DNA from 4 places in the Geodermatophilus sp. SYSU D00663 genome. Region 1 is predicted to be linked to each of the others. Evidence: riboswitches for the same ligand, from Rfam matches in the RefSeq annotation. Region 1 holds a riboswitch; each other region holds the start of a gene.

Evidence for each region. Region 1 has a riboswitch for cyclic di-AMP ahead of ACI79Z_RS11455 (hypothetical protein). Riboswitches for the same ligand answer to the same signal wherever they lie in the genome.
Region 2: another riboswitch for cyclic di-AMP. It lies ahead of ACI79Z_RS15640 (C40 family peptidase); the one in region 1 lies ahead of ACI79Z_RS11455 (hypothetical protein).
Region 3: another riboswitch for cyclic di-AMP. It lies ahead of ACI79Z_RS19725 (transglycosylase family protein); the one in region 1 lies ahead of ACI79Z_RS11455 (hypothetical protein).
Region 4: another riboswitch for cyclic di-AMP. It lies ahead of ACI79Z_RS15800 (C40 family peptidase); the one in region 1 lies ahead of ACI79Z_RS11455 (hypothetical protein).

The regions. Positions count from the first base shown of each region.
Region 1 covers NZ_JBJGZT010000012.1:91,041-94,236, reverse strand. Annotated here, with positions in the region: gene ACI79Z_RS11465 (dihydrofolate reductase family protein) at 59-622, opposite strand; RNA gene rnpB (RNase P RNA component class A) at 1,064-1,475, opposite strand; cyclic di-AMP (ydaO/yuaA leader) riboswitch at 1,601-1,758, shown strand; gene ACI79Z_RS11455 (hypothetical protein) at 2,017-2,607, shown strand; gene ACI79Z_RS11450 (PIG-L deacetylase family protein) at 2,653-3,196, opposite strand, start outside.
Region 2 covers NZ_JBJGZT010000019.1:72,079-75,274, reverse strand. Annotated here, with positions in the region: partial or broken gene ACI79Z_RS15650 (YhjD/YihY/BrkB family envelope integrity protein) at 1-813, opposite strand, end outside; gene ACI79Z_RS15645 (hypothetical protein) at 868-1,092, opposite strand; cyclic di-AMP (ydaO/yuaA leader) riboswitch at 1,287-1,419, shown strand; gene ACI79Z_RS15640 (C40 family peptidase) at 1,431-2,546, shown strand; gene ACI79Z_RS15635 (hypothetical protein) at 2,519-2,656, opposite strand; gene ACI79Z_RS15630 (DUF3817 domain-containing protein) at 2,759-3,076, shown strand; gene ACI79Z_RS15625 (serine hydrolase domain-containing protein) at 3,092-3,196, shown strand, end outside.
Region 3 covers NZ_JBJGZT010000030.1:25,798-28,993, forward strand. Annotated here, with positions in the region: gene treZ (malto-oligosyltrehalose trehalohydrolase) at 1-471, opposite strand, end outside; gene ACI79Z_RS19725 (transglycosylase family protein) at 582-1,181, opposite strand; cyclic di-AMP (ydaO/yuaA leader) riboswitch at 1,185-1,319, opposite strand; gene treY (malto-oligosyltrehalose synthase) at 1,569-3,196, opposite strand, start outside.
Region 4 covers NZ_JBJGZT010000020.1:9,639-12,834, forward strand. Annotated here, with positions in the region: gene ACI79Z_RS15790 (D-alanyl-D-alanine carboxypeptidase family protein) at 1-773, shown strand, start outside; gene ACI79Z_RS15795 (hypothetical protein) at 885-1,172, shown strand; cyclic di-AMP (ydaO/yuaA leader) riboswitch at 1,329-1,508, shown strand; gene ACI79Z_RS15800 (C40 family peptidase) at 1,525-2,715, shown strand; gene ACI79Z_RS15805 (M48 family metalloprotease) at 2,886-3,196, shown strand, end outside.

The DNA of each region.
Region 1 (3,196 bases):
CGCGGATCGGCGGAGGGGGACGACGGACGAGTCGGCCTGCCGATCCGGGGCCGGCTGTTCAGCGCCTGGTCTCGTACCTGGTCAGGAGCACGCCGCCGCGGAACGTCCGGGTCTCCACCAGGTCCAGGTCCACCCGGTCGTCCAGGGCCGGGAAGAACGGCGTGCCGCCGCCCACCAGGACCGGGTGGGTGACGAGCGCGTACTCGTCGATCAGCCCGGCCCGCATGGCCGCCGCGGCGAGGGTGGCGCCACCGACGTCCATGGGACCGCCGTCCCCGGCCTTGAGCCGGGTGATCTCGGTGACGGCGTCGCCGGTGACCAGGCGGGCGTTCCCGTCGACCGCGCTGGCCGTCGAGGAGAACACCACCTTCGGCATGTCCCGCCAACGGCGGGCGTACTCGATCTGCGCCGGTGTGGCGCCGGGCTGCCGGTCGGCGGTCGGCCAGTGGGAGCTCATCGTCTCCCACAGTCTGCGCCCGTACAGCGCCAGGCCCGTGGCCTCCACCCGGTCGGACCACCACTGGAACAGCTCGTCGCTCGGCACGCTCCAGCCGAGGTCGTCGCCGGGCGCGGCGACGTAGCCGTCCAGGCTCAGGTTCATGGCGAAGGTCAGTCTCCGCATCGCGTGGCCTCCCGTGGGTCGGTGTTCGGCGTACGGACCGACACGGCACGGAGAACTGACCGGTCGGACCACACCCAGGGCCGGTCGACCACCGCGCCGAGCGGATGCCGCGTACGAGGAGGGACGACGACCGGCACAGCGCCCCGTGGGACGGGTCGCCGCCTCGTCGTCCGGCCGCTCGACGTCCACGCCGCCGGGTCGCAGGGGCCGCGTGACGCGAGCCGGATCATCCCGGAGCCGATCGTCGTCAGCAGCCGCAGCCGGGAAGAGGGCGAGCCGACCTCGGCCGACGATCGCCGTGACCGACCGACGTCAGCCACCTCTGGCCCGGCTCCGGCGACCGGCCGAGGGCCGCCGCCGACCCCGTTCCCGGCCGAGCGGCGGACCCCGCGCGGACCGGCGCCGCGCCCTGACCGCAGACCCGCAGGTCACGGCGGGCGACGGACGAGTCGGCCTGTACGCCGGGTTCTGTCCTCGGGCGCCTCGCGGCCTCCCGATGGGCGGTCATCCATCTAGGCCCGCCGTTGCCGGCGGGCTCGAGCGGTCCACCCGCAGGCTCGGGCGGGCAGCCCTCGAACGCCTGCGCAGGACGGTGTCCGGTCGCCCGGCCACCGCCCCTTCTCGACCTTGCTCCGGGTGGGGTTTACCGAGCCGCACCGGTCACCCGGTGCGCTGGTGGTCTCTTACACCACCGTTTCACCCTCACCAGCAGCGGACTGCTGGCGGTCTGTTCTCTGTGGCACTGTCCCGCGGGTCACCCCGGGTCGCCGTTAGCGACCACCCTGCCCTGTGGAGCCCGGACGTTCCTCGGCGACGGGGTCTCCCCCGCCGACGCGACCGCCCGGCCGACTCGTCCGTCGTGCCGACCAGTCTACGGACCCCCTCAGCGGAACTGCTCAGTCCGCGCTGCGGGCTCCCGCGGACGCTCCTACGGTGGCTCCGTCCGGCCGGTCGTCACGTCCTCCACCGGGGGAACCGAGCCGGGTGCCGCCGAGTCGCGGCCACCGCGGTGGCCGTGAGCCGGGGACCCACCGCACCACCGGGGTGAGTCCCACCTCCCGGACCCGGGAGGGGGTAGGGCGCAGTTCCCCGCCCGAACCCGTCAGCTGACCCGGTAGGCGGCCACGGGAGAACGGAGAACCACCACGGGGTGCGCCGACGGCGCCTGCCCCGGCGTGCCCCGCACTCTGCGACGAGCGCCGCGACCCGCCCACCTCCGCCGGTCGCCGCGCCTCCACGGACCGGAAACGACCGGCCTCGCGTCGGCCTGCCCTCCAGCAGCCGCCCGCCGCCCGGCCGCGTCCCGGCCCGTCCCGCAGGTCCCCCCACGCGACGGGTGACCGCCGAGCCACGGACGGCGCCACGCGGAACCGACGTCAGGAGCTCTCCTCGTCATGCCCTCGAACAGCAAGCGCACGATCCGCCGGACCCTCACGGCCGGCGCCCTCGCCGTCGCCTTCGGCCTCAGCGGCCAGTCGGTGGCCCAGGCCGACTGGGACGGCCCCCGCCGGGACGGGTCGAACGGCTGGTCCCAGGACCGGGGAGGAGCCGCGGCGCCCGCGCCCGCGGCCCCCGCCGCCCCCGCGGCCGCACCGGCAGCCGCCCCCGCCGCCCCCGCGGCGGTGTCCACGAACCTCACCGGCGCGCCGACCGCCTCCTCGACCTCCTACAGCGCCTGGGCGGCGCACGTCCGCCCCGTCGTCGCCGAGGTCGTGCAGCAGTGCGGGGTGTCCACCGTGCTCACCCGCCCCGGGCACTCCCCCACCCAGCAGCTCGCCGCGGACTTCATGGTCTACGCCGACTCCGCCAAGGGGAACGCCGTCGCCCAGTACGTCCTCGACAACGCCGCGCGCATGGGCGTCGACTACGTCATCTGGAAGCAGCGGATCTTCGTGATCGGGAGCTCCGGCTGGCGGGCGATGGAGGACCGCGGGTCCCCCACCGCCAACCACATGGACCACGTCCACGTGAGCTTCAACCCCTGACCGGCCCGGACGCGGCCCCGGGCGCACCCCGGGGCCGCGTCCGCCTCAGCCGGCGTACAGCGCGAAGCCGGCCACCCGCCGGCCGTCGACGACCGGGGTCGCCGTGTCGACCTGTCGCCGTGCCTGCTCCTCGACCGGGTCGGCCGACAGCGCCTGCAGGTAGCGGCGGTGCTCGGCCAGCGAGGCCACCGCCCGGTCGACGACGTCGGTCACGTCGACGGTGTGCGTGACCCCCACCGGCGTGGAGACGGCGGTCCAGCGCACCCCGCGCCAGGGCTCCGGGTCGGCGAGCTCGGCGAAGATCCACTCGTTGGCCGCGTCGCCGACGGCGTCGACCACCGCCCGGCCCAGCACCCGGTGGTCGGCGCTGTTCCAGTAGCCGAGCGGGGCGCCCGGCGGCGTCCACGTGTCGCCGAAGTGCAGCGTGACCACGAGGTCGGGGCGGTGCCGCCGGATCGCCGCCGCGACCGCCCGCCGCAGGTCCAGCCCCTCGGTCAGCCGCCCGTCGGGGTGGCCGAGGAACTCGACCACCGACACGCCGACCACCGCGGCCGCGGCCCGCTGCTCGCGCTCGCGCAGCGGCCCGGCG
Region 2 (3,196 bases), on a different contig from region 1:
GGTGAGCAGCCACCCGGCCAGCAGGACCAGGTGCAGCAGGAACAGCCACAGGCCGATGGCGACCACCGCACCGACGACCACCAGGCCGCCGAAGGGCGCGCCGAGGTCCAGGGGCAGCGACAGGAACAGCACGAAGCCCTGCAGGAAGCCGGACAGGCAGGCCGCGGTGAACAGCGCGCCGCTGACCAGCGCGCCCCACCGGCGCCGGCCGCCGGCCACCACGCCGTAGCCCCAGAGGATGGGCACGGTCAGCACGAACAGCACCGAGTAGTAGCCGACGGCGAACCGCCCGATCAGGGGCCCGGCGCCGTCCTCGCGGGCCAGGTCGGCCATGGCCGTGGCGGCCAGCAGCAGCGGGTACAGCAGCAGGGGCGTCACCACGACCAGGGGCAGCGTGAGCAGCCGGCCCCGCCAGCCGGTGAGGTTCTCCCGCCGCTGGCTGAACCGCATCAGCGCCCGCCGCAGCCCCTCGCCGTACAGCGACAGCGGCAGCAGCGCCAGCGCGAACCCCAGCAGGTCCAGCCGGACGCCGGCGTCGACCAGCCGGGCCACCGCGTCCGGCGCGCCCAGTGACTCCGGCAGCAGCTCGGCCAGCCGCTCGCTGCGCGCGCGGACCTCCCCGGCCGAGGTGGCCAGCGCGGTCAGCCGGACGGAGACCAGCACCAGCGGCACCACCGCGATGCCGGCGTAGAAGGTCAGGCCCGCGCCGATCAGCGCGAGGTCACGGCCGCGCAGCAGGCGCCGGGCACCGGCCAGCAGCGCGCGCGTCTCGACCCGCAACCGGGCCGCCGTCCACCTGCGTGCCGGGCTCACCCGCCCATGCCACCAGTCCCGGCGGCCCGGCGCCCGCCGGGGACCGGACGGCGCTCAGTCGTCGGTGCTCGCGTCGTCGGTGGTGGGGGCGTCGTTGCCCGGGTTCTGGCCGGTCTCCTGGCAACTGGCGTCGTTCTCGTTGCTGGCGTTGCCGCCGGCGGAGTCGCAGTTGGTCGGGCCGCGGGAGAAGTCGGTGTTGTCGCCACAGGCGACCAGGGAGCCGAGCAGGGCGAGCACGACGAGCGGCCGGGCCAGGCGCATCCGCGTGGAAGAGGACATGCAGCAATCGGTACACGTCCCCACGGCCGCGCAAACCGGCGGGGGTCGGGAACCTCCCGGAGTCGCCCGGTCACCGTTCGTGACTGATGTAATTACACCGGGGTGATTGTCACACGCCGGTCACGGACCTTACGCTGAGTGTGTCCAACGGGGCGCTCCGTCACCAGTCCGGGTGACACCCCGTGGACGCCGTCGAGCCGGTCCTCCCGCAGCGGAGACCGGGCCGGGGACCCATCGCAGTCCTGGGGTGTAGCGCGTGTCCGCACGCGCCGGGCGACTCCACGCCCGAACCCGTCAGCTAACCCGGTAGGCGGCCTGGGAGAAGGAGAGACCGCCGCGTGGCGTCCCTGCGCACGTCCGTCCCCGGCACGCCCGCGACCGGCCGCGGCCGCCGCGCCGCCCTCGCGCTCGTCGGCGCCCTCGGCATCGGTCTCGGGCTGGGGGCCGTCCCGGCGCCGGCCCGGGCGGAGGAGCCGACGTCGGCCGCCGAGGCCGCGCAGCTGGTCGCCGCCCGGGGCCACGAGCTCGAGGCCGTCACCGAGCAGTTCAACGAGGCCCGCGAGGCGCTCGCCGCCCAGCAGGCCGCCGCCGACGCCGCCGCCGCGCAGCTGGCCGCCGCCCAGGCCGCCGTGGACACCGCGCGGCAGCAGGTGATCGGGATCGCCCGGTCGGCCTACACCGGCGACAGCATGGGCTCGCTGCAGGCGCTCATGACCAGCGAGGACGCCGACGAGTTCGTCAACCGCGTCACCCTGCTGCAGGGCGTCGCCGGTTACCAGGGCGAGCTGCTCGGCCAGGCCGCGGCCGCCACCGAGACCGCCACCGCCGCGCAGGCCGCCGCCGCCGCGGCCGCCGCCGAGGCGCAGCGCCAGTACGACGCCGTCGCCGCCCAGCAGGCCGACCTCGAGGCGCAGATCGCCGCCTACCAGACCGACTACGCCCGGCTGAGCGCCGAGGAGCGGCGCGCCGCCCTCGAGGCCGCCGCCGCGGCGCACGCCGCCGAGGACTCCCGCGCCAGCCGCGACGAGGAGCGCGAGGACACCGCGTCGTCCTCCGCGTCCTCCTCCGCCGAGGAGCCGGCCGCGGCGGCCGCGCCGCCCAGCGGCGTCGCCGGGACCGTCGTCGCCACCGCCATGGCCCAGCGCGGCAAGCCCTACGTGTGGGCGGCCGCCGGCCCGAGCTCGTTCGACTGCTCCGGCCTCACCCAGTACGCCTTCCGCGCCGCGGGGATCAGCCTCCCGCACTCCAGCAGGATGCAGTCGACGATGGGCACCGCGGTCTCCCGCGCGAACCTGCAGCCCGGTGACCTGGTCTTCTTCTACAGCCCGGTGAGCCACGTCGGCATCTACATCGGCAACGGCCAGATGGTGCACGCGCCGACGTCGGGCGACGTCGTCAAGGTCGCCAGCATCGACGCGATGGGCGGCTACGCCGGCGCCCGCCGCATCGGCTGACGCGGGTCGCGCTCCAGCCGGGGCAGCGCCGCGGCCACCGGGTCCGGCCGCAGGTCGGCCAGCCGGCGCAGCAGGACCGGACGGGACCCCCGCCGCGCCGGACCCCGCACGACCCGACCCTGCCACGCACCTCACACCCCGCGACCGGGACGCCGGCGCCCGCTGCCGCGTTGACCCTCCGGAACCGCCCCCGACCCGAGGACCGCGCACCGATGAACCCCCGCACCGTCGCCCTGGCCTTCCGCGTCGTCGCCGTCGCCGAGGCCCTCTCCTGGATCGGCCTGCTGGCCGGCATGTACGTCAAGTACGTGCCGGAGACCTCGGAGGCCGGCGTCCAGGTGTTCGGGCCGGTCCACGGCGCGGTGTTCATCGCCTACGGGGTCGTGGCGCTGGTCGCCGCGCGGGTGCTCGGCTGGTCCCGGTGGACGACGCTGCTCGCGCTGGCCGCCTCGATCCCGCCGCTGGTCACCGTGGTGTTCGAGCGCTGGGCCGGGCGCACCGGGCGGCTGGCGGCGCCCGTCCGCGCCTGACCTACCGTTCCGGTCATGCCGGAGCCCGTGCTGCCCTCGACCGCCCGCACCCTGCTGGCCCGCACCGCCCGGGTGCAGCGCGAGGGGCGGGCGCCCGGCCTGGTCGCCGGGGTGGTCCGG
Region 3 (3,196 bases), on a different contig from region 1:
CTGCACCGTGTACCAGAGGACGCCGTCGTAGCCCCAGTTGTGCGTGCCGTCGAAGCCGTTGACCGGCAGCAGCTCGACGAAGTCGACGCCGAGGTCGGCGAGGTGGCCCAGCCGGTCGATGGCCGAGTCGAGGGTGCCCTCGGGCGTGAACGTGCCGACGTGCAGCTCGTAGACGACGCCGCCGGCGAGCGGGCGCCCGGTCCAGGCGGTGTCGCCCCAGGCGTACGCCGACGGGTCGAACCGGCGGGACAGGCCGTGCACGCCGTCGGGCTGGCGACGCGAGCGCGGGTCGGGGCGCGGCGTGTCGTCGTCGCCGAGCAGGTAGCCGTAGTCGGACTCCGGGCCGGCCTCGACCTCGGCCCGCCACCAGCCGTCGTCGTCGCGGCGCATGTCGTGCACCGTGCCGTCGACCTGCAGGCGCACACGCTCGGGCACGGGCGCCCAGACGGCGAACTCGACGGGTGCGGACATGCGGGGGCCTCCCAGCGGTAGTGCGGCTGACCGGTCCCTCTTGCCCGCTGCGGGCGCGGTCAACCGCGAGCGGCAGCCGGGGGAGCGGGTCCCCCGGCTGCCGCCTCGGGTCACGGCAGCTGCAGGACCTGCCCGACGTGGATGACGTCCGGGTTGCTGACGGTGCCGCTGTTGGCCGACCAGAGGGCCTTCCAGCCGCCCTCGACGCCCTGGTCCCGGGCGATCGTGCCCAGCGTGTCGCCGGACCGCACGGTGTACGAGCCGCCGGACGCCCCGGCGGCGGACTCCCCGGCCCGGGCGGCCGTGTCCGGCTCGGCCGGCGCGGGTGCGGCGGCGGGCGCGGCGGCCGGCGAGCCGGCCTCCGGGGCGCCCGGGTCCAGGCCCTTGCCGCAGGTGGGCCAGGCGCCCGGGCCCTGGACGTCGAGCGTGCGCTCGGCGACGGCGATCTGCTGCGCCTTGGTGGCCAGGTCGGCGCGCGCGGCGTACTCGGTGCCGCCGAAGGCCGCCCAGGTGGACTGGCTGAACTGCAGGCCGCCGTAGTAGCCGTTGCCGGTGTTGATGCTCCAGTTGCCGCTGGACTCGCACTGGGCGACGGCGTCCCAGTCGTTGGGAGCGGCGGCCGAGGCCGGGCCGGCGGTGACGCCGATCGCGGCCGCGGCCACGCCGGTCGTCACGAGGGCACGGCGGAGCAGGGACGTGGACGTGCGCATGGGGGATCTCCGATCCGCCGCCTGCGAGGTGAGCTGTCGGGTTCGGAGCGATCGGTGCCCCGGCCGCACGGCGTGCGGCTTCACCCCGAGGCGCTGCGTCCGGTCCCCCCGTGACCGCGGTGCAGGCGCCGAAGTGGGTCCCCCACCCCCGTCCTGGCTGTGCTCGAGGAACGGAGCCCGGCGGACGGGGTTCGGCGGACCGGCTCCGGCACGCGGCAGTCGGTTGGCCCGCGTGCGGTCGCAAAGGTAACGGGAGCATCACGAGACGGCACACCGGCACCACCCGTCACGGCGTGTCGCCCGGCCCGTGCCGGGCGGCGCGCACGAGATCGCCGGCAGGGGCCGCAGGTCACGGCGGCGCCGGCAGGCGCCGCCGTGACCTCCGTCTCAGTCCCGGACGAGCAGGGCCACCGGCAGCCGGGCCAGCAGCTCGCCGACGGGCGCTCCGCCGGCGTCGGAGACGACCCGCGTGCCGGTGAGCACGTCGCGCCACGCACCGGTCGGCAGCGTCAGCGCGGTGTCGCCCCAGCCGGTGGCGGCCAGCGCCACCGGCAGCCGGGTCGCCACGGTCACCGCGCCGCCCTGCTCCCCGGACCCACGGTCGAAGGCGACGACGTGCTGCGCGGCGGACCCGGTGGCCGCCACGGGGGTGTAGCCGGTGAACAGCTCCGGGGAGTCCCGCCGCAGCCGCAGCGCCCGCGACACGACGAGCAGCTTGGCCGCGCCGGTGTCGTCGACCTCCGGCACCTCCCCGCCGTCGAGCCGGGCCAGCAGCGCGCGCCGCTCGTCGTAGTCGACCGGGCGGCGGTTGTCGGGGTCGACGAGCGAGTGGTCCCACAGCTCGGTGCCCTGGTAGACGTCCGGGACGCCGGGCATCGTCAGCTGCAGCAGCTTCTGCGCCAGCCCGTTGGACCGGCCCGCCGGGCCGATCCGCGCGACGAAGGCCTCGATCTCGCGGTTCGTGGCCTCGTCGTCGTAGGCGGCGTCGACCATCGCGTGCAGCTGCGCCTCGAACGCCTCGTCGACGTCGGTCCACGTCGTCGACTGCCCGGCCTCCCGGGCCGCCTTCTCCGCGTAGGCGTGCGCCCGCTCGCGGGACAGCGGCCACGCGCCGACCAGGTTCTGCCACACCAGGTGCGCCAGCGGCCGGTCGGGCAGCGGGTGGCGGGACAGCCAGCCGCGGACCAGGTCCGCCCACTCCGTCGGCACCTCGGCGAGGACGGCCAGGCGCGCCCGGGTGTCCTCGCTGCGCTTGGTGTCGTGCGTGGTGAGCGTCGTCATCGACTCCGGCTTGCGCTCCAGCCGCCGCGCCTGCGCCTCGTGGAACTCCTCCGGGGTGCTGCCGAAGCGCGCCGGGTCGCCGCCGACCTCGTTGAGCACCACGAACCGCGCCCACCGGTAGTAGGCGCTGTCCTCGACGCCCTTGGCCATCACCGGGCCGCTGGTCTGCTCGAACCGGGTGGCCGCCTCGGTGCCGGCCTGCGCCAGGACCGGGTGCAGCGCGTCGACCGCGGCGACCAGGTCGGGACGGCGGTCGCGGACGTCGCCCACGGCGGCGTCGAGGTGCTCGCGGCCGTCGGGCAGGTAGGTGCGGTAGACGGAGAAGGAGGCCAGCAGCTCGGCCAGCGCCTCCTTCTCCGTCTCCACGTCGACGCCCGGCAGCTCGCCGATGACGCGCACCAGCCGGGCGACCTCGGAGCCGAGGATCCCGTCGGTCACCTCGCGCTTGCAGTCGTGCACCAGCTGCCCGTAGTCGACCGCCCGGCCGGACAGCTCGGTGTCCAGCGCGGTCAGCGCCGCCTCGCCGGCCGGGTCGACCAGGACGTCGTCGACCTCGGCCAGCGCGTCGTAGCCGGTGGTGCCGGCCGCCCGCCAGCTCTCCGGCAGGTCCTCACCGGGCTCGAGGATCTTCTCGACCACCGTCCACCGGCCGCCCGACGCCTCGGCCAGCCGGTCCAGGTACTCCTTGGGGTCGGCCAGGCCGTCGGGGTGGTCGATGCGCAGCCCGTCGACGG
Region 4 (3,196 bases), on a different contig from region 1:
GCGGCTCGCTGGTCTCCACCGTCTACCGCGACGCGGGCATCGACCTGCCCGCCGACCAGGCCGGCCTGTTCGCGGTCACCACGCCCGTCGACCCGGCCGACGTCCTGCCCGGCGACCTGGTCTTCCTCGGGACCCCTGAGGCGGGCCTGGGGCACGTCGGCATCGCGCTGGACGCGCAGACCGTGCTCGCCGCCGACGCGCGGGCCGGCGCCGTCGTCGTCCGCCGGCTGCCGGCCGACCAGGTGGTCCACGTCGGGCGGCCGAGCCTCGGCCCGCGGCCGGAGGTGCCCGCCCCCGGTCCGGTCGGCGGAGCCCTGCGGGTCGAGTGCGGCAACACCGTCTACCCGCCGAGCTTCGACGGCGCCCGGGCCTGGGGCGGCTACCCCAACGGCCTCATCCCGCCGAGCGCGCTGTGCCCGATCGGGGTGGGCGGCCACTCGCTGCGCTGCGACGCCGCGGCGGCCTGGCGGGCGATGAGCGCGGCGTTCGCGTCGGCGTTCGGGCAGCCGATCTGCATCACCGACTCCTACCGCACCTACGCCGGCCAGGTCCGCCTGTACGGGGAGAAGCCGGCGCTGGCCGCGGTCCCGGGCACCAGCAACCACGGCTGGGGGCTGGCGGTCGACCTGTGCGGCGGCATCGACGGCTTCGGCACGCCGCAGTACGCGTGGATGGTCGCCAACGCCGGCCGGTTCGGGTGGCTGCACCCGACCTGGGCCGACCCGGGCAACGGCCGCGAGGAGCCCTGGCACTGGGAGTACGCGGGCGGCTGAGCCGGGACTGTCGGTGGCCGTCCCTAGCGTGCTGGTCGACCGACAGGGAGACCCGTCCCGACCGCGGCCCGGCACCGGGCGGCGCGGCCGGGGCACCGGAGGGACACGGCCATGCTCATCGACTGCGACTCGTGCACCGCGCGCGGCGCCGGCTGCGCCGACTGCGTCGTCACCGCCCTGCTGGGCGCCCCGCCCGCGGAGCGGGACACCGGCCCCGTGCTGCTGCCGGTGCCCCCCGTCCCGGCGGCCCGGACGGCGGACGGCGCACTGCCGCGCCCGGGCGTGGTCGTGGAGCTCGACGACGTCGAGCGGCGGGCCGTGCGGGCGCTGGCCGAGGGCGGCCTGGTGCCGCCCCTGCGGCACCGGCCGTCGCGGGACGGGCGCCGGCGCACGGGCTGACCGGCGCGGACACCCGATCAGGTACGCACCGGAGTGGCGCGGCTGCTGACCGTGTGTGTCCTCACAGTTCCCGCACCCCCCGTTTGTCACAACTGCATCACGTCCGTACTGTGGCGCCGTCCGGCCGGGTGGTCGTCACCCGACGCAGGGTGACCTCGGCCGACACCGCCGAGTCACCGGACGCCCTCCCGGAGGTGCGCGAGGTGAGCCGGGGACCCACCGCAGCACTGGGGTGAGTTCTCGCGCGCGCCGGTCCCGACCGGGGCGCGGAGATAGGGCACGTCTTCCCAGCCCGAACCCGTCAGCTAACTCGGTAGGCGGTTGCTGAGGAAGAAACGGAGAGCCGCCGCCCGTGGCGACCCCCCGCCCTGCCCTGGGGCATGCACGCGAGAAGTCCACACCCACCACCCGGATCGCCGGCCCGCACCGCCCGTCGCAGGCCCGCCGCCTCGGCCGGGTCACCCTGGTCGGCACCACCGCCGCGCTGACCCTCACCCTGCTGTCCGGCACCGCGGCCGCCGACCCCGAGCGGGCCGGCACCCCGGAGCAGGCCGCCCAGCTCGCCGCCGAGGCCGGTCACCGGCTCGAGGTCGTCACCGAGCAGGTCAACGAGGCCCGCGAGGTCCTCGCCCAGCAGCAGGCCGCCGCCGACGAGGCCGACCGGGCCGCCGCCGAGGCGCAGGACCGGCTGCAGGACCTCGACGGCCGGATCCGCGAGGTGGCCCGCAGCGCCTACACCGCCGGCAACGGCGACGGCTTCGCCGGGCTCGACCTGCTGATGACCAGCGACTCGGCCGAGGACTTCGTCGCCTCGCTGGCCACCCTCGGCCAGATCGCCGACCACACCACCTCGGTCCTCGACCAGGTGAACGAGGCGGCCGCCGCCGCCCGGCAGGCGCAGGCCGACGCCGAGGCCGCCGAGACCGAGGCGCAGCGCACCCTCGACGACCTGAGCGCCCAGGAGGCGCAGCTCCAGGGCGACATCGCGGAATACCAGGCGCAGTTCGCCGCGCTCACCGAGGCGCAGCGGCAGGCGGCGCTCGCCGCGCAGGAGGCCGGCCTGGCCGCCGGCGCGCAGGCCGGGCCCGGCGCCGACGGCGGCGCGGGTGGGGAGAGCGCGCCGGCCACCGCGGGCACGCGGGCCGCGGCCCCCGCTCCGGCCCCGGCGCCGTCGGCGGGCAGCGGCGGCAGCGGTGCCGCGCAGACCGCGGTGCAGACGGCGCTGGCCCAGGTGGGCGACCCCTACGTGTGGGGCGCCGGCGGGCCGAACGCCTTCGACTGCTCGGGCCTGACCCAGTACGCCTACGCCGCGGCCGGCATCAGCCTCCCGCACTCCAGCAGCATGCAGTCGCGCATGGGCACCGCCGTCTCGCGGGCGGACCTGCAGCCGGGTGACCTGATCTTCTACTACAGCCCGGTCAGCCACGTCTCGATGTACATCGGCAACGGCCAGATGGTGCACGCCTCCACGTCGGGGCAGCCGGTGAAGGTCGTGTCGGTCGACTCGATGGGCGGCATCACCGCCATGCGCCGCATCGCCTGACGGAGGACCTCCCCGCCCCCACCGCTCGCGAGCTCCCGGCGGGCCCCTGCAGGGAGGCCGTTCCAGCACGTCGCGAGGCCGAGGGCCGGTGACCCGGACGGGTCGCCGGCCCTCGGCGTCCGCCGGGGGAGCGCACGGTGCGGCACCGGCGCGCGCCTAGGATCGGCCGGGTGGGCAGGGCGGGCGGGACGAGCACCCGCCCCGGCCCCGAGGCCACCCGGCCAGACCGCACCGGCTCCCGCCGGGCCGCGCTGCTGGTCGCGCTCGTGCTCGGCGCGGCGCTCGTCCTCGTCATCGCGCTCCGGACGCCCTGGACGCCGCTGCCCACCCCGCCCGGCGGCGCCTCCCCGGTCACCGACGACGCCGGGCTGCCCGCCGAGGTCGTCCGCCGCGCCGAGGCCCTCGCCGCCGACATCCGTCCCGCGTCGCTGACCAACCTGGTGCTCGGGCTCGCGGTCTCGGCGCTGCTCGGCCTCACCCG